Regions from separate parts of the Serratia sp. CoH_122_TC_1 genome, predicted to be linked through region 3. Evidence: predicted binding sites of a transcription regulator. Region 3 holds the regulator's gene; each other region holds the start of a gene.

What was found. The regulator Fur, encoded in region 3, represses iron uptake genes when iron is present. The targets are predictions, from matches to a motif close to ATAATAATGAGAACNACTATCAA.
Region 1: AC2FC2_RS11935 (TonB-dependent siderophore receptor) is a predicted target of Fur. The motif match lies at 3,254-3,276, and genes of this name have one in related genera.
Region 2: AC2FC2_RS04820 (TonB-dependent receptor domain-containing protein) is a predicted target of Fur. The motif match lies at 2,431-2,453, and genes of this name have one in related genera.
Region 4: AC2FC2_RS24660 (TonB-dependent siderophore receptor) is a predicted target of Fur. The motif match lies at 1,393-1,415, and genes of this name have one in related genera.

Annotation. Positions count from the first base shown of each region.
Region 1 is NZ_JBXWLA010000008.1:64,705-70,844, reverse strand. Features, by position in the region: gene AC2FC2_RS11945 (lysine N(6)-hydroxylase/L-ornithine N(5)-oxygenase family protein) at 1-44, shown strand, start outside; gene AC2FC2_RS11940 (ATP-grasp fold amidoligase family protein) at 114-992, shown strand; gene AC2FC2_RS11935 (TonB-dependent siderophore receptor) at 1,098-3,230, opposite strand; gene AC2FC2_RS11930 (GGDEF domain-containing protein) at 3,645-5,087, shown strand; gene AC2FC2_RS11925 (DUF1428 domain-containing protein) at 5,200-5,553, shown strand; gene AC2FC2_RS11920 (VOC family protein) at 5,567-6,037, shown strand.
Region 2 is NZ_JBXWLA010000003.1:87,202-93,341, reverse strand. Features, by position in the region: gene AC2FC2_RS04830 (TIGR00645 family protein) at 26-520, opposite strand; gene AC2FC2_RS04825 (serralysin family metalloprotease) at 808-2,268, shown strand; gene AC2FC2_RS04820 (TonB-dependent receptor domain-containing protein) at 2,588-4,945, shown strand; gene AC2FC2_RS04815 (heme/hemin ABC transporter substrate-binding protein) at 5,040-5,858, shown strand; gene AC2FC2_RS04810 (Rdx family protein) at 5,855-6,140, opposite strand, start outside.
Region 3 is NZ_JBXWLA010000015.1:42,397-48,536, reverse strand. Features, by position in the region: gene AC2FC2_RS18760 (glycosyltransferase) at 1-1,191, shown strand, start outside; gene fur (ferric iron uptake transcriptional regulator) at 1,398-1,844, opposite strand; gene fldA (flavodoxin FldA) at 2,165-2,704, opposite strand; gene ybfE (LexA regulated protein) at 2,933-3,220, opposite strand; gene ybfF (esterase) at 3,512-4,285, opposite strand; gene seqA (replication initiation negative regulator SeqA) at 4,567-5,106, shown strand; gene pgm (phosphoglucomutase (alpha-D-glucose-1,6-bisphosphate-dependent)) at 5,184-6,140, shown strand, end outside.
Region 4 is NZ_JBXWLA010000025.1:27,918-34,057, reverse strand. Features, by position in the region: gene AC2FC2_RS24660 (TonB-dependent siderophore receptor) at 1-1,296, opposite strand, end outside; gene AC2FC2_RS24655 (hypothetical protein) at 1,700-1,990, opposite strand; gene AC2FC2_RS24650 (hypothetical protein) at 2,162-2,644, shown strand; gene AC2FC2_RS24645 (3'-5' exonuclease) at 2,986-3,546, shown strand; gene AC2FC2_RS24640 (multidrug effflux MFS transporter) at 3,655-4,848, shown strand; gene dadX (catabolic alanine racemase DadX) at 4,854-5,927, opposite strand; gene AC2FC2_RS24630 (D-amino acid dehydrogenase) at 6,000-6,140, opposite strand, start outside.

The DNA of each region.
Region 1 (6,140 bases), on a different contig from region 3:
TGAGTACGGCCCCGGCGATCATTCAATGGCGCAGTGAGCCATAACGGCCAATCACGATGACGTTATTGAGTTCTTGTTGGGCACCGCGTTTACCCCATGATGAGACAGGTTGTATGAGAAAACACATTAATAAATTTATCATGAATCAACTGGCAACATTCTCGCCGACTTTTAAAGCGAAATACATATATAAAAAGGCCTTCGGGAAGACATTAAATTTAAACCCTCCGGCCACGTGGAACGAAAAGATAAATTATCTGAAACTTAACGATTACAGTAACAATGCATTAATCACGCAATGTGCAGACAAATATGCAGTGAGGGAGTATATAAAAGAGAAAGGCTGTGAGGAGATCCTTAATGAACTCTATTTCGCCTGTGACTCTGTTCATGAAATCCCATGGGCGTCTTTGCCGGAAAAGTTTGTGATTAAAGGTAATCACGGTTCTGGTTACAATTTGATTTGCCAGGACAAAGGCTCGCTAGATATTACACAAGCAGCTAAAACCATTGAAAATTGGATGGAAAGTGACTACTGGAAGGTCTATGCAGAGTTAAACTATAAGAATATTAACAAAAAAATCATTGGTGAAAAGTTCATCGCGTCATCGAGTGGCCAGGGGCCTGATGACTATAAAATATACTGCTTCCACGGTGTTCCTTACTGCACGTTGCTGTGTGTCGGCAGGGAAACCGGCACGCCGAAATATTACTTTTTTGATAAAGACTTCAAATTCTTGTGTTATAGCCAAGACTGTTTGGCACTTAGCCAGGAAGAGATTGACGCCTTTGTGAAACCTGATGGGTATGACGCGCTCTTTGAGTACGCCAGAATATTATCTGAACCCTTTGAGTTTGTCCGCGTTGATTTCTATATCTCCAACGGCAAAGCTATTTTTGGTGAGTTGACCTTCACACCCTCCGCAGGTATTGATACGGACATGCTCGAATCAACAGATATTTTACTCGGGAAGATGCTTAACCTGAAATAACACCGTACCCACAGAGGATATGTTGTCACCCTGTGAACCCACAGGGTGTTTTTTTATCTTCTGCCGGAAGACACAACTCCCCGGACGGCATCCGGGGAGTCACGATCAGAAATCTACCGTTGCCTGCAGGCTCAGGCTGCGCGGTTCCCCCTCAATGACCCGCAGGTTACCCGCACTGGACGCATAATATTCGCGGTTGAACAAGTTTTTGACGTTCAGCTTGATCTGGGTGTGTTTGCCAACCAGCTTACTGTCCCAAGCGATAAACGCATCTGCCACCGTGTAGGCAGGCATGGTAAAACTGTTTTCCGGATCGCCTGCGCGACGGCCCACATAGCGGCCCCCTCCGCCCAGCCGTACATCACCCGGTACCGCAGGTAGCGTCATGCGGTGGCTGAGATAGAGACTCCCCATGTTGGTTGGGGCGTTCACCAGGCGGTTACCGACGTTATCCGGGCTGAGGTTATCTTCGACAATCTCGGTTTTGTCGTAACTGTAATTGGCGGTCAGATCCCAATTGCGGGCGAGTTCTCCGTTTAGCTCCAGTTCAACGCCGCTAGAGCGCGCTTTTGGAATGCTGCGAGTGACGCCGTTGATAAAGATCGACATATTGTTTTCGTCTATACGGTACAGCGCCAGCGTAGCATCGACCACTGGGGTCACTTGCCATTTACCGCCAACCTCGTAGGTAGTGCCGGTTTCAGGCGTAGCAACGTTCCCGTTGTCATCCACGGCCGTGGACGGAGTGAAAGAGCGGCTGTAGTTGGCATACAGTGAAACAGCCGGCGTGAGCTTGTACACCACACCGGCCTGCGGCAGGAATTTGTCATCCTTGTCGTTCAGCGTGTTTTTGGGGTTCTGGAAGCCATTACTGTTGTTTTGGTAATAAGACTGGTAGCGGGCGCCGAGGACGGCAATCCACTGGTCGGTTAAATGAATACTGTCTTTGGCGTAGACCGAACGACTGTACAAGGTGCTGCGTAGATTACTCAGGGCATCATTGTAAGTACTGCTGTTGGTCACCGGCGTTTCACCGTAGGCAGGATCATACATATTGAAGGTTTTTGACACCTTGCCGCGGTAGGAGTAGGCCTTGTAGGTCTCATTTTTCTCATAGTCGACGCCCACCAACAGGTCATGTTGCATGCCAAGTGCGATCGGCGACCCGATCACATCCCAGGAATAATAGTTTGTCTGGTGGTTGAAGCCGCGGTTGGCATCCGCACGGCGTGAAACAATTCCCGTGGCGGTGTCGATCGCCGTGGCACGCACTTCGTTGCTGTCGTAGCGACGTTGCATCCAGGCATAGTTGAAACGGGTGGTCCAGGTGCTGTCCAGTGCGTAGTCATAATGTGCGTTGAGGCGTTTGTTTTTGCCCCATGCGTGGTTGGCATAATCGTCCAGCCGGCGGTTATAAGGAATATCGACAGGCTTGCCATTGATAAAGGCCGTGCCGCGGTCATAAGGAATATCGTATTTGTATTCGCTGTAGGCAATGTTGAATGACGCTTTATCGCCAAACCAACTGAGTGACGGTGCAATCAGCGTATGCTCATCGGTGCCAAAATTGCGCCAGTAATCTTCGTGTTGACGCTCGGCAATAAAACGAAAAGCAAAACCGTTGCCGAGTGGCCCGGTGACGTCGACCGTGCCGCTGCCGCCACCAAAACTGTTAGTGGCACCGCTGAGGCGGGTGTTCCAGTCGTATTGCGGTTTTTTACTGATGAGGTTAATGATGCCGCCAGGGCTGAGAATGCCATACAGCAACGACGCCGAGCCTTTAAGCACCTCAACGCGGTCAGTGGTGGCGTCCATGCTCAAGCCCTGATTACTACGAACGCCGTCGATGAATACTGAACCGTCCGAGTTAACACCAAAACCACGTTTGACAAACCCGTCTTCAGTGCCGCCCAGCGTATTACCCTGTGTCACGCCACTGACGAATTTCATGGCATCGTTGACGCTTTTGACCTGGAAGTCGTTAATGACGTCAGGTGTGACAACGCTGACAGATTGCGGCACTTCGCTGAGTGGGGTGTTGGTTTTGCTGGCGGTGGACGCGCTATCCGTGCTGTAGCCCGCTGCTGGCAAGGAGCTGGTTGTGACGGTGAGCGACTCGTCCTCTGCCTGGGCGGTGGCCACAGGCAGTGCCGGTAAGACGCTGACAAGCAGGGGAATTGAACGAAAAACCTGACATTTTTTTGTTTTATTCAGACGATGACTTTCTACCTGGTGCATACAATTCCATATCAAATTAATAAATAATAACGATTATCATTTTTATTATAATTTGCATATGCACGATTTGAATAGTGAATGTTTGTCTGATTGGGGGAAACGCGATCCTGGAGCTTTGCAGCCAAAACCGCGCGCTACGCTTTTGCGCTGTGGTGAAGCGCAATCTGGCCTCGTTTAACACGACGCGCCACAGGCGAGGGAGCATGGGAATTCGGCCACTACATAACGCTACAGATTGATACATAATAGTATTTTTAAAGCGTTAATTAACGGGTGCCAACCCCGCTAAAAGTGGCAATAATATGAGTCTGGCTGCGCGTTTTACGTGCACCGTCAGGCATGGCAGACGGGCTATCCGTTGCCATTATGCAGGCTAGATTTTATCCGTATTCTTCGCAAGCCTCTGGAAGCAAGATGCACACCACCGAGTTATCTGGCGCGACAAAATTACAGCATGCAGTGATCGTTCTTTTGCTGGTGTTTGCAACCTGTATCTTTGGCATTGAAAGCCGACCTACCGGCCTTTTGGCGACATTTTGGCCGACCAATGCCGTGTTGCTGGCCGTTCTGGTGCGTTACCCTAAACTCGCCAGCCCTGTGGGGTGGGCGATGGCCATGCTGGGTTATTTGGCAGCCGATTTACTCACCGGCAGTACGCTGGGCAAAGCCCTATTGCTCAATGGGGCCAATATGGCGGGTGTGGCGGTCGGATATTATCTGTTTATGCTTTTGCCGCCGCAAATTCGTGCCCTGGAACGTACCTCGTCCAGTATTTATCTGTTTGCTATCTGCCTGGCGAGTGCGACCGCAACGGGGTTACTGGGTGCAGGGGCTTCAGTGTTGCTGTTCGGTCGTCAATATCTGCCTTCATTGGCGCTGTGGTTGTCTTCTGAGTTCACCAATTACATTACGTTAATGCCGTTTATTCTGGCTTTACCGGCAGACTGGAAAGGGTATTTGCGCAGCATTACGCAGGCAGTGACCTTGCGCAGTCAGTGGTACAACATCTGCACAAAGGTCGCCGTGTTAATCCTGCTGACGATGGCCTGTATCTGCAGCGTCGTGATTGGCGGCCCCGGCGCGGTGATTTTCCCCATGCCAATCCTGCTGTGGCTGGCGATGACGTTTTCGCTGTTCAGTACGATGATTGCCGTGTTGGCCTATGTATTGTGGTGCCATCTGGCGATTGATCTGGGGCTGATCGCTATTAATCTCGACATGACGATATTGCAAAATACGGTGTCGATGCGGTTGGGCGTGGCGCTTTTGGCGCTGGGGCCGATCGCTGTCGCCAGCATGAATTTTGCCCGAAATGCACTGCTGCGCAGGTTAGAGCACGTAGCGAACCACGATGCGCTGACCCACGTATTAACCCGCAACGCCTTTATGCAGCGTGGCACGCGCCTGGTTAGCCAAAAAGGGGAACGGGTCTGCATTATGATGCTGGATATCGACTATTTTAAATCGATCAATGACCGTTTTGGCCACGCTGGCGGCGATGTGGCGTTGTTGTCCTTTACCCGCGCCATCATGGGGGACCTGCGCGAGCACGATCTCTTTGGCCGCATGGGAGGAGAGGAGTTCGCGATCGTGGCGCCGATCGAACAACCGCAAGATGCGATGTCGCTGGCTGAGCGCTTGCGTCGACGAATTGAAATTGAATCTATCACCATGCCAGCCGGTAACCATTTGCAAATCACGGTGAGCATCGGCATGGTTACCTGCATTGGCGGTTCCGAACAGAATCTTGACAACCTGTTGAAAATCGCGGACTTAGCAGTATACAAAGCCAAAAACAGTGGCCGGAACCGGGTCGCAACGCCAGAGTTACTCCCTCGAAACACCCCCGACCTTTGAGCCCCCCGGGGGTGTAAATGGTTGCCCCCGCCAATGGCGTCTAAAATGGAAGAGGGCGTAGGCAGCTCCGTCTGCGCCACACCGACTGTCGAACAGACAAGAGGAATCTCCGATGAAATATGTTGAAGGTTTTGTGGTGGCGGTACCCGCCGCCAATAAGGAGGCGTACCAAAAACTGGCCGCCGCAACGGCCCCCCTGTTTAAAGAGTTCGGTGCCACGCGGATCGTCGAATGCTGGGGTAATGATATCCCCGATGGCAAACTCACCGATTTTCGTGGTGCGGTTAAGGCTGAAGCTGATGAAGTTGTGGTATTCAGTTGGATCGAATACCCGTCTAAGGCCGTACGCGATGAGGCGAATCAGAAGATGATGACCGACCCGCGTATGAAAGCGTTGGGCGAAAAAATGCCGTTTGACGGCAAGCGAATGATCTTCGGCGGCTTCGAATCTATCCTGGACCAATAGCGGAGGGGATATTGTGAAAATAACCCAACACTTGTGGTTTGAGAAAGACATGGATGCAGCACTACGCTGTTACATCGATCTGATCCCCGGTTCTTCCCTAACCTGGCACTCCACATTGCCTGCCGACACCCCCAGCGGCCCGGCAGGCAGCGTAAAACTGGCGGCTTTTACGCTGGGTGACCAGCGGTATGCAGCGATTGAAGCGGGCCCTTTGGATCCGTTCAACCACAGTTTCTCCATTATGGTCGAATGCGCAGATCAGGCGGAGGTTGATCGCCTGTGGGATGCGTTGAGCGACGGCGGTCGTGTTGAGCAATGCGGTTGGTTGCGCGATCGCTGGGGGTTGAGTTGGCAGATTGTTCCCAAGCGACTGACAGAGCTGATGAACGATCCCGATGCCATGAAGGTAAGAAGGGTAACCGAGGCGATGCTGCAGATGGTCAAACTGGATGTTGCGGCGTTAGAGGCGGCAGCTCGCGGATAACATCGCAGCTAACTGCCCCGCAGTCATATTGGCTGTGGGGCAGTTAGGTGATTCTGTGTAATGCAAAGCGTCATCCTGGGGTGTAAATTGACGCAAATCACCT
Region 2 (6,140 bases), on a different contig from region 3:
ATTGGGGCATGGCGGCTAAAGGGGATCAGTGCTTGTAGCGGGTCAGTTTATCGAGGTAGCCCATGACAAATGCGGAAAGCACAAAGGTGAGGTGGATAACCACATACCACATCAGCTTATTGTCCGGCACATTCTTGGCATCCATAAACACGCGCAGCAAGTGAATGGAGGAAATGGCGACAATCGACGCGGCCACCTTGTTCTTCAACGAGGTGGCGTCCATCTTACCCAGCCAGCTCAGCTTTTCTTTGTCGTCGCTGATATCCAATTGCGAAACAAAATTCTCGTACCCCGAGAACATCACCATCACCAGCAGGCCGCCGACCAATGCCATGTCGATCAATGAGAGCAGCGTCAGAACCAGATCTGCTTCGGCAATGGAGAAAATGTTCGGCAAAACATGAAGAATCTCCTGGAAGAATTTTACCGACAGTGCCAGCAAGGCCAGGGACAGGCCGAAGTAAACCGGGGCAAGCAGCCAGCGAGAGGCGTACATCGCATTTTCTAGAAAGCGTTCCATAGTCATCTGAGTTCATTACAAAAAGTGGGGCGTAGTATAACGCAAGAGGCCTGGCAAAAGGCAAGTGACGGTGAAATGAATGCAGAGTGTTCCACGGGCATTCGGGGAAAGGCACATGCCGTGAATCGCATTAGGTATTAACATCATTATCATTTATTTTCGCGATATAGATTGAGCAATCTGAAAATCATACTACGATTTAAATGCTGCAATATAAGTCGGCAGCAGTTGTTTATATCGCAATTGAATTATATATAACGGAATGAATTAACCTACTGGAGATGGACATGGAAAATTCCCTGAATGGAAATACAAGCGGTTGGGACAGTGTTAATGATTTGCTCAATTACCATAATAGAGGTAATGGATTAACGATTAATAATAAGCCTTCTTTCGATGTGGAGGCGGCAGGTAAGCAAATAGCGCGCAGTGAACAGACCTGGAATGGCGTTCATATTACGGGACAAGGCGCGACGGTGACTTATTCCTTCCCGGTTTGGGATTATAACGAGGGTAACCTGAATGCCCGTTTCGGCAGCCAAGACACCGGCCTAAGTGCCTTTACCGCGCAGCAAAAAGCCCAGGCAAAACTGTCCTTACAGTCTTGGGCAGATGTGGCTAACCTGAATTTTGTCGAAGTTGCCCCCGGACAAAAATCCAATATTACCTTTGGTAATTACGAAGGCGACGGCCAGGCTTATGCAATTAAGCCCTTTACCGGAGCGGGTAATGACTATCGCGGGCATAATACCGATGGCCAAAGCTGGTTCAACATCAATTACGATTACGCGGATCCCCGCGACGGGGTTTACGCCAACCTGTACCCTGAGTTGGGCAACTACGGCCGCCTGAGCATCACGCATGAATTAGGGCACACGCTGGGGTTAGATCACCCAGGTGCTTATAATGCCGGCCAAAACCCTAGCTATGCGAAGGGGACCTATGCCGAAGACACTCGCCAGTTCAGCGTGATGAGCTATTGGGATGAAGGCGTTACCGGTGGTGATAACGGCGGCTATTTTGCCGCAGCGCCTCTGGTTGACGATATTGCCGCTATTCAACATCTCTATGGCGCGAATACCAGTACCCGTACCGGGGATACGGTATACGGGTTCAACTCCAATACCGGCAGGGATTTCTACACGGCGACGGACAGCAGCCAGAAATTAGTTTTCTCCGTTTGGGATGCGGGTGGTAATGATACCCTTGATTTCTCCGGCTATACGCAGAACCAGCGCATCAACCTGACAGAAGGCTCCTTCTCTGATGTCGGTGGGTTGAAGGGGAACGTGTCCATTGCACTGGGTGCAATTATTGAAAATGCCATCGGTGGTTCGGGTAATGATGTTATCGTCGGTAATAACGCCGCCAATATTCTCCACGGCGGTGCCGGTAATGATGTGATCTACGGCGGTGGGGGGCAGGATCAGCTATACGGTGGCAGCGGCAACGATATTTTTGTTTTCGCAGCGGTGAGCGATTCACCTTTCGCATCCCCTGATAAGATCGTGGACTTTGAAACCGGCATCGACAAAATTGATCTGTCCTTCTTTAATCACGGCGCTAAAGGTGCGGACTTTATTCATTTTGTTGACAATTTCAGTGGCCAGGCAGGGGAAGCACTGCTGACCTATAATTCACAAAGCAATTTAAGTGAATTAGCGCTGAATATAAATGGTCACGCCTCTCCAGACTTCCTGGTTCAAATTGTAGGGCAGGCGAATACGGCGACAGACTTTATTGTTTAACTCAGTCACGGTGGGTTATGCCCACCGTTCTCTTAGGGTTTTTCATCCCTGCATGCTTGAACATCCGTCTCCGGCCTACTGTAGTACCGCTATGTAAGGATTGCGTAAGCAATTGGGAAATAGTGCGTCAATACATCAATCAATATTATGACGATATTGCTTATGATAAGCATTATCATTATCATGTGTTTCATCAAGTCTACGTAGAAAGACCTTTATTTTTACATTATTACTTTTCATTAATATTGTTGAACCCGGTTAACTCCCGGGTGACGAAGCAACTGCGAGCTTATACTAATAATTAATGCAGGGTTAATACATGCGCAAAACTTTTAATTACCGGGGAATTATCGGGCAGTCCGTCCTATGCGGGGCTCTGGCCAGCACCACTTTTTACGTTAATGGTGAAGTAAATAAACCCTTAATACAAAAGACCACGCAAAATGAAGAGGAAATAACGGTTGTTGCACCGGTAATTGAAAAAAAAGCCGGAACAATAACCACGATTTCTGCACAAGATATGCAGAAAAAAGGGGGGAATGATTTTGGCTCAATAATGCGTTATGAAACGCTGATTGGTGCAACGGGTGTCAGTGGTGGCTCTTCTTCCGGGAAAAGCGGGTTCGATCGCAGTGGTTACACCGGATATAACATCCGTGGCCTGGAGAGTAACCGTGTCGGGCTGGATGTCGATGGGATCCCACAACCAGATGCGACTGGGCGTAGCTATGTTAGCCGTGCGGGGCTCAACACTTTCGGTATCGGCAGGGACTATCTTGACCCTTACATGTACGGCCAAGTGGACATTGAATCGGGGGCGACGTCAACAGAACGCAGTAATACCTCTATCGGTGGCGCGGTATCGTTTTCACCCAAGACGGCGGACCAGTATCTGTCACCCACCAAGCAGACCTACTTTGGTTACCAAAGCGATTACGACTCATCCAATCGCAGTTGGCATAACGGCATCACCGCTGCCGCAGGCGATGAGCAGTTGCGAGGGGTGTTTGTGTATAGCCGCCGGGATGGGCAGGAAACGCAAAATAACAGTGGTACCAATGAGGCTTATCCGGCCAACTGGCATTCCAATGCGCTGATGGCTTCCGGCATCTGGCAACCCAGCGACGAGCACAAACTCACCGGCACGGTAGATTACTACGACAAAACCAACCATACCCATTACGACAGTTGGAATTCGGCCGGAAGCGCCATTCTGGGCACCGCACAGCAGCAGAGCAATACGCGCCGTTGGGGCGTCAGCCTGAAAGATGAATGGACGCCATACAATGATTTTGTCGATACTCTGACATCAAAAATCTATTACCAGCAGACTCAAGCACATGATAACACCTACATGCCGACCAGTACCGGCAGCATGGAGCGGGTTTACTCCGACTACAACGTTAACACCTACGGTTTTGAAACACAGATCGCCAAAACGTTGGGTCGCCATACGCTGAGTGGTGGGGTTAATGCACGCGTGGCGGATACCGAGCGACCATTCCGGGAAGAACCGGCGCCAAGCGCGTTCACCGCCATCATGCAGCCAGAGTCTGACAGCCGTAGTTACGTGCTGGGTGGGTATGTACAGGACCGAATCCAGTTTGATCTGGACGGACATGGCTTTGCCGTTGTACCCGGTGTGCGCGTGGCTCACCAAAGCACGAAACCGCAAAACCTGAGCAGTCTGACCACGGGGAGCGCGGTGCTCACGGAGTCTGAACTGGAAACGCTGTACGGCAAAAGCAATACTGACACGCAAGTCTTACCGTCACTCAGTTTCCAATACGACATTACGCCAACGCTGATGACTTATGTACAGTACAAGCGTGGGGCGCAGTTCCCTAACGCCAGTCAGCTGTATGGTTCATGGAACCTTGGCTCCAGCTATGCAGGTACGGCACAGTATGCGTTGATTGGTAACGCCGATCTGAAAACCGAGACCAGCAATAACCTGGAATGGGGCATGAAGGGAGACGTCGTTGAGGGTGTTACGGTGCGTACGTCGCTGTTCTACAACACCTATAAAAACTTTATTGCGTATACCCGCTATCAACGTGCCAGCAGCCCGGGCAAGTTCGCTAACGTGCCTTCCAATATCTACACCATTTACCAGGCAGAAAACCGCGACAAGGCTTACATCTACGGCGGCGAAATCAGTACTCGACTGAATTTCGGTACCTGGTTTGAGCAGGTTAACGGTCTGAGCGCGAATTTTGCGCTGGGTTACAACCAAGGGAAATCCAAGTCTAGTTATTCAGGCGACAAATATGTCGATATTGACAGCGTCGCGCCAATGAAAGCCATTGTAGGGATGGCGTGGGATGATCCGGCGAAACGCTACGGTGCCGCCATTACTGCGACCTTTGTGAAAGGCAAACAGGCGGCAGCCACCAACCGTGAAAGCTATAGCAACGCCAGCGGCAGTACGCTCACTGACGCAACGGCCGAGTATTTGCGGGTGCCGGGTTACGGTCTGGTGGATATGTCGGCTTACTGGCAGGTTGCCCGTAATGTGAAGCTGAGCGGCGGCGTATATAACATCACCGACAGAAAATACCGTGATTATCTGAGCAGCCGTGAACTCACGGACTCTACCAAACAGGATGCTTACGATAATGCGCTGGCCGTTATGCCGGGAAGAACCTTCCAACTTGGCGTAAACGTCGATTTCTAAGCCCCGTCCTTGGATACACCTTTAGCCCAACAAGCACCTTTCTTATCGGAAGGCGCTTGTTACCTGATTATCCTGCCCATGAAGGAAAAAACCAATGAGAGCCTGGATTCTAGGATTATTGGCGCTGCCGTTTTCTGTTTTTGCCAACGAACGTGTGATATCTATTGGTGGAGACGTCACGGAAATTATTTATGCGTTAGGTGCACAGCAAGCATTGGTCGCGTGTGACAGCACCAGTCAACAACCGCTGCAAGCCACAGAGTTGCCGAATATCGGCTATATGCGTCAGCTCAATGCCGAAGGCATTTTGGCGTTGAAACCTACGCTGGTGATCGCCAGTGAACTGGCACAACCGTCGTTGGTATTACAACAGCTTGAGCAGGTTGGCATTACCGTTGTAACGGTGACGGGCAAACCCGCGTTGAGCGTAATTAATGAAAAAATTGCCGTGATCGCCACCGCGCTCGGGCGTGAAAAAGAGGGGCAGGTTCTGCAGTCGAAACTGGCTCGTCAACTGGATGCCGTGCCAACCCATCTGCTGCCCATCAGGGTATTGTTCATTATGGCACATACCGGTATCTCGGCGATGGGTGCCGGTAAAGGCACCGCGGCTGATGGCGCGATTCGCAGCACCGGTTTACAGAACGCGATGGCCAACGTGACTCGCTATCAGTTGCTGACCCAGGAAGGGTTAATTGCCGCAGCACCACAGTTACTGGTAATAGGTAAGGGCAGTCTGCGCAGGCTGGGCGGCGAAGTGAATCTCTGGAAATTACCTGGGTTGGCGTTTACGCCTGCGGGTAAGCAGCGGCACCTGCTGGTGATTGATGACAGTGCCTTGCTGAACTTTGGTTTGGCTATGCCGGCAGCCATGAGCCAATTACGGCAGGCTGCGCAAACGACAGTGCCTTAACCTTTAGCCCCTTTATTATCCACATGGCCCAAGGAACGCTCGGGGAAGCAGCGATCGCGCAGACGTTGCTTTAACGCAGATGCCTCTGGGAACCCACCGTCGATTTTTCGATCCCAAATGACTACGCCATCGACGGAAATTTCATAAATGCCGCCGGTACCCGGAACCAGCGTAACGGCAGCCAGATCGGTGTTGAAGGTGTGCAGCAGCTCTTGTGCCATCCACGCTGCGCGCAGTAGCCAGTTGCATTGCGAACAATAGTGAATGGTGACGGCGGGGGAT
Region 3 (6,140 bases):
ATCAGCCGTAAGGGAGATATGGCGCTGTGCAGGATGTTAGCTGGGCTCGATCAAATTTATGCGGGGGAAAGCAGTGAGGTACCGGAAAGAAATCCGATTTATGAACGGAAGCTGTTCGATCCTTTTTACCAATTGTGGAGTCGCCATATTGAACGTACTTTCCTCAGCCACGATCGTTTTTGCCAGATGCATGGTGTTTTGTATGACGCAACCCCACAGGCGGTGACCTGCGGTATTCGCGGTATGCGGCTGCTGGAAGATGTGATCACCAATGAGCGGCTACCGTTGTCGCAAGAAGAAGAGCAGAGCTACCAGCAATGTGTTAGCCGGTTGGAAAATCTGGATTGGCAGCTTGAGCAGCCGCTGGATTTGGCACGCTATGCGGAAATATTTACCGTTGATGAAGTACCTCGCATGGCCTATCCGGCGCAGATTCGGTCCGACATCGATCATTACCACTACTATTCGGTGCTTTCTCATGATCAGCGGCTTGATCGGGTAAACCAGCTTTTTGGGGAGTACCTGATTGCCGACAACCGGCGGCAGATAGCGGCTGGGCATTACTGGCGTTCTGCCCAGGGGGGGGGGGAGGCTGTGCCGCCTGAACCGCGGGGATCGTTGCATTTCATGGCGGGACGGCAGGTGGGTGAAGCGGATAAGACCCGCATGGCAAAGCTGATTTTTAGCACGAGCTACCTGGAATACTGTTCCGTTGGCAATCGTGCTGGGCTGGATCTGGTGTCTTTGCAGCAGGCGCAAAATATCGAACCTTACCTGGATCTGATCACCGTGGCTTACGATCGGCGCGGTGAGTTTGTCGGTTTTTTCAATGCGGCGGCCGTCAGTGAACTGTATGCCATAGACACGGACTACCTTTATCGCGATGAAATGAAACCTCTTGATGAGGCTTACGACAGCTTTGTGCAAAGCCACTGTGTCGCTGACGATTATTTTGTCTGTAGCTTGGCGATTGAGAGCCAATTTCGGGGGCTGGGGTATTTTAACCAAATGTTTGCCTTGATTCAGCTACAGGCGGATCAACGCCAGGCGAAAAACATCGCGCTGTGCGTCTGGCAAAGTAGTGATGCCTGCAAAATGTATTTGAACAAGGGGTTCCGCATTCGTGGTGTGTTTGACCAAGCCAAGGCCATGTTTTTTGATCGGCTGCTCTTTCTTGAATATGCATTGTAACGAGTTTACTCATCCGCGTGTCGGCGGGGGAGTTGACGTTGAAGTGGGTGTAAGTGGGAAGTGAGAAGTACCGTGGAGAAGTGCCGCTGCAATTGTTGTCATTTAGCTATGATCTTTCCCCGGGCCTGTCCGGGGATTTTTTTATCTATTTGCTTCAGGCATAAAAAAACCGCCGTTAAGGCGGTTCTCAATGCCGGTTAAGGACATTATTTTTTGTCGTGCAGAGTGTCGTCTTCACGGCAGTCACCCGTTTCACAGTGGCCGTACAGGTACAGGCTGTGGTTGGTGAGCTTGATGCCGTGTTGTTTGGCGATATCACGCTGACGCACTTCGATAGATTCATCGCTGAATTCGATCACTTTGCCACAATCCAGGCAAATCAGGTGGTCGTGATGATGTTGCTGGGTCAGTTCGAACACGGACTTGCCGCCTTCGAAGTTGTGACGAGTCACAATGCCTGCATCATCAAATTGGTTCAGTACGCGGTAAACCGTAGCCAGGCCAATTTCTTCGCCCATATCTATCAGTTTTTTGTACAGATCTTCCGCACTGACGTGATGGCATTCCGGATTTTGCAGTACTTCCAGGATTTTGAGTCGCGGAAGCGTGACTTTTAAGCCGGCCTTCTTCAATGCGGTGTTGTTGTCAGTCATGCGGATTCAGTCCTGTTACTATGCTAATCAAGTTGAGGCGTTCTCGCCTGTGGCATCGGTCGGCACAAAGTGTTAATTGCGTCTCATTATAGAACCGGTTGGCCTAAATAGAAACCGCCGGTTGTTAACAAAGATATAATTGCACTATTGCATGTTGCACACGCAACGTCTTGATGGATGGGATAAACCGATATCTCAGTCTACCTTGACGATGTGAGAAGTTACAAATGTGTATCTTCTATTGCAGTAATCCGTACTGCCGATGACGGCCCTGCCGGCAACACTATGCACTTTGCAGGGCTTTTGTTCAACCTTTGGCGTTACCCGACGATCTCGGCCAGGCTCAACTCTTCGACGATTTGTTTTACCCAACCTTCGACACGTTCATTGGTCAGTTCTGGCTGGCGATCTTCGTCAATGGCGAGACCGATGAAGTGGCTGTCACTCGCCAAGCCTTTCGACGCTTCGAAGTGGTAACCTTTGGTTGGCCAGTGGCCTACAATGGCGGCGCCACGTGGTTCAATGATGTCGCGGATAGTCCCCATCGCATCACAGAAATATTCTGCATAGTCTTCTTGGTCGCCACAGCCAAACAGCGCAACCAGCTTACCGTTGAAGTCGATCTCTTCCAGCGTTGGGAAGAAGTCATCCCAGTCACACTGGGCTTCGCCGTAGTACCATGTCGGGATACCGAGCAACAGAATATCGAAACCTTCCAGGTCTTCTTTGCTGCTTTTGGCGATGTCGTGAATTTCGCAAACATCGTCGCCAAACTGTTGCTTAAGAATTTTCTGGATCATCTTGGCAATGTTTTCGGTATTGCCAGTGTCGCTGCCAAAGAAAATGCCTACATTAGCCATATCGCGTATAACCTTTAAATTCAATAAATTGCATTACACGATGTTAGCGCTGACCACGATAACACCGATTAAAATGATGCCATAGCAAGGGAAACCCTTACCGGTAATTGCGTATCATGCCAGAAATTTACCCCGGGGTTTTATCACGTTTATGCGATACCGGGTGGAATAAAACGATGTTGATCGGGCGTCATCCTTAACGCCGCGCCGCACGTGCGGCTGCAATGATCAATGTTCTGGCTGGTCGTCTGCCAGTTGCGCCAACAGCATTTGCTCAATAAGCTCGCTGCGACTGATATTACGCTGTTCCGCCAATTTGTTCAGGGCGTCCACCGCATCCGCGTTGATCTTCAGTTCCACACGCCGTAAGCCACGGACTTTATCGCGTCGAAGCTGATTACGCTTATTGATTCTAAGCTGTTCATCTCTGGATAGCGGGTTGGTTTTCGGGCGCCCCGGACGGCGTTCATCTGCGAACAGATCCAGCGTCGTGCGATCCGTTTGTTCTTTTGCCATAGGTAGCGGTACTGCAAGGGAGTTTGCATCAAAAAGCGCGTAAACGCTTCTGGATGGTTCGGTTAACACACTTCGGGCCAATAAACCCTAACCCAAATTCACCCCCAGCCCGGCGCTATTGAACACGCTTAGCACGGCGGCAAAATTATAGCGCGCCATATTACCCCAGCAGATGGAGCGACGACAATGTTTAACTGAGCCGAAAACGCGCTAAGCCGTTATCTTTAGCGCGTTTTTTCACCAGATGGCCGTTTTAGGGAGGATTCCTTCTCTGACAAGGGGGCAATTGGCTCAGGCTTCGCCGAGAAAACGGTGAATGGCACGTAACACGGCTTCTGGTTTTTCTGCATGAACCCAGTGCCCAGTGCCTGCAACCACGTGTGCACGTGCCTGTGGGAATTGACGGGCGATATCGGCGCGGTAGCTATCTTGTACATAGGGCGACAGCCCACCACGAATGAACAGCGTCGGGTGCGGCCAGGCGGGGACTTCCTGCCAGCCGGTGATATTTTCATATTGATCGATCAGCGCCGGTAGGTTGAAACGCCATTGGCCCTGATGGAATGACTTCAACAAGAACTGGATCACACCTTCTTCATCCAGATAGCTGCGCATCAACTCCGCAGCCTGTTGGCGCTGCGTGATGCCGGCTGCGCTGACGGCTTGTAACGCGGCAAAAATTTCGTCGTGGCGGCGAACGTGATAGTCCACCGGTGCAACGTCAATAATGATCAGTTTCTCCACTCGCTCTGGCGCGATGGCCGTCAGTGCCATCGCCGCTTTACCGCCCATTGAATGGCCGATAACAATGACCTTCTCCAGATGCAAATCATCCAGCAACGCCAGCAGATCCTGGGCCATTTCCGGGTAGGTCATTACCGCTGAGCGTGGCGACAGGCCGTGGTTACGCAAATCGACTTTAATCACGCTGTGCTGTTGGTTCAGGTCGCGCGCCAGGACGCCCAGATTGTCCAGATTGCCGAATAGCCCGTGGATCAGCATGACCGGCAACGCTGCGGACTCGGTTGCCAGCAATTGATAATGTAATTTCATGGTGAAGTTCATACTGAGAGAGATTCAGATTAGGTTATCATGATTAAAACACCGGATGAACATACCCGTTGCCGTGCTGCCGCTTGAAATCCATGGGGTATAACGCGGATTTTTCATGGTAAGGTGCGGGTTTGGCAACGTGGATGCTGGGCGGACTCTAGGTAATAGTCTGCTTTTGCCGTGTCGGGACACATTGTTATGTTCGCTCCCGCGCTTTTAACCTTATAATCCCATGGCTTGAATGCAGGATCTGGCTTCAGGTTCTAAGTAGAAAAAAACAGTACTGGATAAAGATGAAAACTATTGAAGTCGACGAAGAGCTTTACCGTTATATTGCCAGCCACACGCAACATATTGGTGAGAGCGCGTCCGATATTTTGCGCCGTATGTTGAAATTTACCGCCGGTCAGCCCTTGCGCGCTGCGCCAGCTGCCAGCGCACAGAGCGCCGAGCAGGACAAAATTGTTGCTGCTCCGCGACCGCGCGATCGCGTGCGTGCCGTGCGCGAACTGCTGTTGTCGGATGAGTATGCCGAGCAGAGCAAAGCGGTGAATCGTTTTATGCTGGTACTATCCACCCTGTATACCCTCGATGCGGCCGGTTTTGCCACCGCAACTGAAGCGTTGCACGGCCGTACCCGCACCTATTTTGCAGGCGATCAGCAAACCCTGTTGGCGAATGGAACGCACACCAAGCCGAAGCACGTTCCGGGCACGCCTTATTGGGTGATCACCAATACCAATACCGGTCGCAAACGCAGCATGGTGGAGCACATCATGCAGGCTATGCAGTTCCCAGCGGAACTGACAGATAAAGTTTGCGGCACTATCTAATTTAGCGAACAGCCCGTCATGGTGGCCGTGAGCGACATATTGCCAGGCCGCTGGACAGGGATTAGGGAGATATGTCGATGGCGAATAACCCACGTGCCGGGCAGCCGGCTCAGCAAAGCGATTTGATCAACGTAGCCCAGCTGACGTCGCAGTACTATGTACTGCAACCGGAAGCGGGCAACGCCGCACATGCGGTGAAGTTCGGGACCTCAGGCCATCGTGGCAGCGCTCAGCGCCACAGCTTCAATGAAGCCCATATTCTCGCTATCGCGCAGGCGATTGCCGAAGTACGCCACCAGCAAGGGGTCACCGGCCCATGCTACGTGGGCAAAGACACCCATGCATTGTCAGAGCCAGCCTTCATTTCTGTGTTGGAAGTGCTGACCGCCAACGGCGTGGATGTGATCGTGCAGGAAAATAACGGTTTCACACCGACGCCTGCGGTATCTCACGCCATCTTATGCCACAACCGCAACGGCGGAGCATTGGCTGACGGTATTGTGATTACCCCATCTCATAATCCACCTGAAGACGGCGGCATCAAGTATAACCCGACCAACGGTGGCCCGGCCGATACCAACCTGACTTCTGTGATTGAAAAACGTGCCAATGAACTGCTGTCTGTGCAGTTGAAAGGCGTACAGCGTCAGTCGCTGGATAAAGCCTGGAACAGCGGTCATGTACAGGCTCAGGATCTGGTGCAGCCCTATGTTGAAGGTTTGGTGGACGTGGTCGATATGCCCGCCATTCAGCGTGCCGGTCTGAAGCTGGGTGTTGATCCGCTCGGGGGTTCTGGCATTGCCTACTGGCAGCGCATTGCAGAGCACTACAAGCTGGATCTGACGCTGGTGAATGATTCTATCGATCAGACCTTCCGCTTTATGCATCTGGATCACGACGGCGTGATCCGCATGGACTGTTCGTCGGTTCCGGCGATGGGTGGCCTGCTGGCGCTGCGTGACAAGTTCGATCTGGCGTTCGCCAATGACCCGGACTATGACCGCCACGGCATTGTTACACCGTCGGGCCTGATG
Region 4 (6,140 bases), on a different contig from region 3:
TTCATCCTGTAGATACACCCCCGTCTGCTCATAGTGACGTCTGGAATCGGTATGCGTAAGATGGGTTAACCCCGCGCCACCGGACACGCCGGTATAGGGATTCAACGTAGAAGCCCCTGCTGACTCATCCCACAGATTGTTACGAAAGCGCTGGTAATCCAGCCCCAGCATCACTTTATGTTCCAGCAACCCGGTAGCAAAATCAGCTTCAAGTTGATTATCGACAGCAAATGCATCCAACGAGGTCGCAGAACCGCTGTAATAGCGGTTCAACAATTGGTGTTCTGGATCCCAGCCAATCTGATATACCTGCTGTAATTCAACATTGGAATGGGTATAGCTGGCATTTTGCCGGAATGACCAAACATCGTTAAAACTGTGTGAGAAAGCGTAGCTGTAGATTTGTTCCCAGCGTTTGAACACATTACGGCTGCTTTCGCCGTCGAAGAACCCTCGGCCCAGTTTGTCTCCTGAGCTTGAGTAAAGGCTCCCATCAGCCGGCACCGCGCTGTGATAGCCGCCAGAAGGATCTTTTTGCAAATAGGCTTTTAACAACAACGAGGTATTTTCGTCCGGCTGCCACAGTAATGACGGTGAAATAGCATAACGTTCTTCGCGCTGGTGGTCATACATGGTTTCACTGCTGCGCGTCATTCCCGTCAAGCGATAAGCCCATTGATCCGATAATGGCCCTGTCACATCAAAGGCACCGCCTTTAGTGCTGTTGTTACCGGCACTGAGATTAACGTGCCCCTGCGTGTCGAACTGCGGCCGCTTGGACGTGAGCGCGACCAACCCACCCGGAATGCTTTGCCCATACATCACCGACGAGGGCCCTTTAATAATATCGATACGCTCCAGGAACCAAGGGTCAACCTGCAAGGCATTGTAAGTGCCGCCGTCACTCAACAAACGTAAACCATCAAGGAAAGTATTATTAACGTCACCACCATGAAAACCACGTAACGCAATGGTGTCATAGCGCGTCGCACCACCGGAAAAATTGGTAAAGACACCCGGTGCATATTTCAACGCATCGTTAACCGTCTGGCTACTCTGATCGGTCATCTGCTTGCGCGTAACCACCGAGACAGACTGCGCCGTCAGGACCAGGGGGGTATCGATTTTAGTGGCTCCCTGGCTGGTAGTGGCCTGGTAGCCTTGTGTTTGTGCCTCTGCCGTGTCTGCGGTTTTTGCCGTGACGACCAACGTATCTTCAGCTAACGACGTCAATGGCAGGAAGATCGCGAATGCACATAAAACACGCGACCTTTTGACAGGAAAAATAATCGACATGCTTGTAATCCCTAGTAAATATCATTAAATCGCACTCTATGAGCCAGCTCGCCCGTTACAACGAGTAATGCGTCCACAGAGGCTTACAAAATGTAAATACTAATGATAATCACTCTCTTTATCCATAATGATTTACACTATACGTTGGCTTTTTATGAACCTCCGAAGTGACTCAGCCCACAGGTGCCCCATAGTCAGAATGGACATATCTTATTGAAAATAAAAAAAGTGCCAGCTCAAGGCTGGCCATAGAATGGGAGTAAATGTGACAGGTACGTACCGGATTGGGTGGCGCATAAGGGATATCCCTTCTCACCCTTTTCAGCCAAAAATGATAACGATTATCATTATATTTTGAAAAGTGCTTAGTATCTACAACTTTTACAGCATTGGGTACTGACCTTCAACGAGGTCTGGTGAACCGGGCATACAAACGCCCTATCGCAAACAGCGTTCCCCAAACCAGAACATTCAACCCACCCCATACGACGAATACGTATATAAAGGTTTGATAAATGGGAATGCCCCGATCGGCGGAGAATGGATTAAAATGCCAAAATCGAATAATGACGAAAGGGTTTAAGTTAAACCACTTAAAAAAGAAAGCGACCAGCATTGGCGGAAGCAAAAAATAAAGACCCAGCGTAAAAATCAACAGATACGCTGCGAAGCGGCTATTTTTATAATCTTTCATATCAATGAATTACCATTAGAATTCAACTATTAACGCCAAAGCTCGTATTGTTCGATACAGACCTGACATACCTTGATTAGTTCCCATTCGGGGCCAAAATAAAGCCTGTTTGGCGTTTCAAATTCATTTAGTTTTTGGGTGCTATAACGCTAGTCAGCTCAGGAGGCTTCAATGATACCGGACTATTGCCCTATACCACCAACCCCCAAAAAACTCAAAGTCATCTATGGCTGGTATATATATACCGTCTATGCACAGTTGATCTTTAATGTTTACCTGGCGGTATATAACGGCTGTGTCAGGCACCCGATTGAAGCGCCGTTGATCTCAGTGTGCCACAGCCTGTTCATCGCATTTATTCTCTATCAGGTGTTGAAAAAACGCACGCATTTCGCTTGGGTTATGTTGGCCTATTACATTCTGATGCGACTGTATTACGCCAATGTACTGCATATTGAATTCAATGCATGGAGCCGTGGGCTGGTATTTATTTTTCTGACGCTGCTGCTTACGGGCACCGTCGCCGTAGGGCAACTGGCAACGCCACCCCTGCGTCAAGATTGGTTGGCACGCCTGGGCTGGCGGCAATGGATAACACTGGCTAGTTTGGCAGGCATATTGACGCCGTTGATTACCATCGATTATTTGGGCTGAGCGCCGGTCATTGTCTTGGGATGTGAGGCTCGGAGATATCTACCAGACGGCACACTTTGGTGTAGTTGTTAGACTTTTCACATATTTTATCAGTGACAAAAACGCCAAGGTAGCTCAATACCAGCAGATAACCGACCATACACAAAATGAAAATAAACGTTCTCACCGATAGAACCAACCCGACAACAGAACCCTGAGTATCATACCTCGGTTACCCTGCCTTAGACTATTTCAAAGTATTCTTTAAATCCGCCGGTCATTTCAGACATACAGGCCTGACGGCGCATCCTCGCCCGGTTTGTAGTAAGATTATGCACGACCTCACTTAGCCGGGAGCCCCAATGCACCATCTCATGTTAGACATTGAAACGCTGGACATAAAGCCAAGCGCGGTGATTCTGGTCGTTGCCGCTGTCTTTTTCGATCCCCAAACCGGCCAACTGGGCGCCGAGTTTGAAAACGCCGTGAGTAGCCAAAAAGATCAACCCGGCAGGACCATCAGCCTGGATACCGTCGCCTGGTGGGCGAAACAATCAGATGGAGCCCGTAAGCTGGCTTTCGGTGGCACTGAGACACTTAAACGAACGCTGACCAACCTGAGCCGGTTTATCCATATGAACAGCACCGACCCGGTAAAAGTCTGGGGTAACGGTAAAGAATTCGACTGCGCCATCCTCGAACATGCCTTTCAGCAGCTTGAAATGCCGTGCCCCTGGAAGTTTTGGGATACGCAAGACGTTCGTACCGTGATCACGCTGGCCGAACTGCTGGGTTTCAATCCCAAGAAGGAACGGGCATTCGAGGGCACGCCTCATCGCGCCTTGGATGACGCCAAACATCAGGCGCGCTACGTGGCAGATACGATCTCAGCACTTTACTATCGTAAAAACTCTGCACTGTAAGCGGAGCAGACAGGCGAAGCGATAACCAGCCTATGTTTTGCCCCTTTCTATTTAACGCCAGAGTCTCTACTCTAGCCCTCTTTGTCACTCGGACGTGCTGTTTTTGTTATGCAAAAATTTCTGTTTCTGCTTCTTAGCCTGGTACTTCTCGGCCCGCTGGGCATCGATCTTTATTTGCCGACTATCCCCGCGATCGCTCTCGGCCTTAACAGCAGCGAAGCGCTGATTCAGTCCACTATTTCGTTGTTCATTCTGGTATTGGGCCTTGGGCAGATTATCGCCGGCCCGTTAGTGGATAACTACGGTCGCAAGCCGGTGGCGTTGGCAGGTATTGTTATTTATATGCTTGGCGCGGCCATGGCGGCGTTGGCAACCACGCCAACGGTGTTTGTTGCCTCGCGACTGCTGCAAGGTGTCGCGGTTTGTTGCACTGCGGTAGTGGCATTCAGCGGTGTGCGTGACCGAATGAACGGTGACGATGCGGCGCGCGCCTTTGGTTTTCTCAACGGCACGCTGAATATTATCCCTGCACTGGCACCGCTGCTCGGCGGTCTGCTAGCTGAAGCCTTTGGCTGGCGCGCACCGTTCTGGTTCCTGGTGTGTTACGCCCTGGCTGTCTTGATACTGATCGCCCTGCGGCTGCCAGAGACTCGCCCGGCGGATACTGTGCGTGTCAAAGGATTACCGGTGCGACAATATGCCCGAATTCTTAGCGACCGCCGCTTTTTGTCCTTCGCCGTAGTTAACTCTGGGGCGATGGGGATGGCGCTGACGTATGTTTCACTAGCGCCTAACGTGTTGATGGGAACCGCCGGCCTAACCCCGTTGCAATTCTCACTGGTGTTTGGCGCTAACGGCTTTTGGATCATGCTGGTGAGTTTTTTCGCCAATCGGATTATTCACAAGGTCGGGCGGCCAGTATGCCTTGCGACCGGCGGGCTGTTGATGGGCATCGGCTGTGTTGGATTGCTGCTTGGCGTGTTCTTGCTGCCAGGCCCGGCGCAAACTCACTGGCTGGCTTATATGCTGCCTGTCGCCTGTGCCTGCGCAGGGCTTGCCTTTATGATGGGGCCGGCAACCAGCTACGCGCTGGAGCCGTACTCTAACGAGGCTGGAGTTGCCTCTGCCCTGGTGGGATTTGTACAGATGGCCGGTGGTGCGGGGCTAGGCTTATTGACAATGGCACTGCCGTTGCAACCCAAGCTGTCACTCGCACTGGTGATGCTGGTGGGTTGCCTGCTGGCGCTGCACGCGCGGCAGCGCAGCAAGCAAATTAAAGGTCAATTGAAGAAAGTCGCCTGAGGCTTTTAAGCCTCAGTGGTCACGGGTACCCTGGCGGCCAACGCCGTCAGTAATTCATAGCCCAACGTGCCTGCCGCGGCAGCAACATCGTCAACCGGCAGGCGTCGTCCCCAAAGCTCTACTTCCGCCCCAATTTGGGCATTTGGGCATGGCGTCAAGTCAACCACCAGCATATCCATTGAAACCGTACCCAACGTCCGCGTCAGCACACCGTCTACCCAGACAGGTGTCCCGGTCTGCGCATGGCGCGGATAACCGTCTGCATAGCCACAAGCAACTACGCCAATACGCTGCGCACCTTCGGCACGGTAGCGCCAACCATAGCCAACCTGATCGCCGCGTTTCAACGTTTGAATCCCTATGATCTCGCTGCTCAGCGTCATGGTGGGCTGCAAACCGCTCTCCGCAATGTCACGCCATTGCCCGCTGGGCGAAGCGCCATAGAGCACAATACCTGGCCGCACCCAGCTACCATGGGTTTCTGGGTGCCACAACGTGGCGGCAGAGTTAGCTAAACAACGCGGCAAAGGGATAGACGACGCCGCGTCTTCAACAACCCTCATTTGCTCTACCACTCCCTGAGGGCCATCAGCAGTGGCGAAATGACTCATCACCGTCATGTTCGCAATATTGCTTATCTCCCTCGCTTTCAACCAAACCGCGTGCAAACGTTCCGGTGCAAATCCCAGACGATTCATACCGCTGTTCACTTTCAGGTAAACATCCAGTGGCGCCGACAGTTTAGCTTCAGCTATCGCCGACAATTGCCAATCACTGTGCACCGATGTGGTCAAACGATAGCGATCGAGCAAGGCCAAATCTTGCGGCTTGAAAAAACCTTCCAGTAAAAGAATCGGCCCCTGCCAGCCAGACTCTCTCAAGGTAATGGCTTCAGCGAGATCCAACAGAGCAAAACCGTCGGTCTGTGCCAAACTGCGCCAAATATGTTTAATACCATGACCATAGGCATTGGCCTTTACGACCGACCAGACTTTAGCGCTGGGGGCAAAACGCCGAACAACCTGCAGGTTATTTTCAAATGCGCCAAGGTGCAACGTGGCGGAAATCGGGCGAGGCATGGGCACTCCTACGGGCCTGCGAATGCCGTCACGGGACAACGCCCGTGACGACAACATCAATAAATTGGGTTCTTAACGCGCGGGATGCACATCATTTAAAGGGCCGGCGTAGCGGTTATGAAATCCAGCGCTGTATCGCGCCACCCCCAGGTCCTCCGAAGGAATAGCCGGCGTGATACCGGAAATGAGATCAGAAAGTAGCTGCCCAGAACC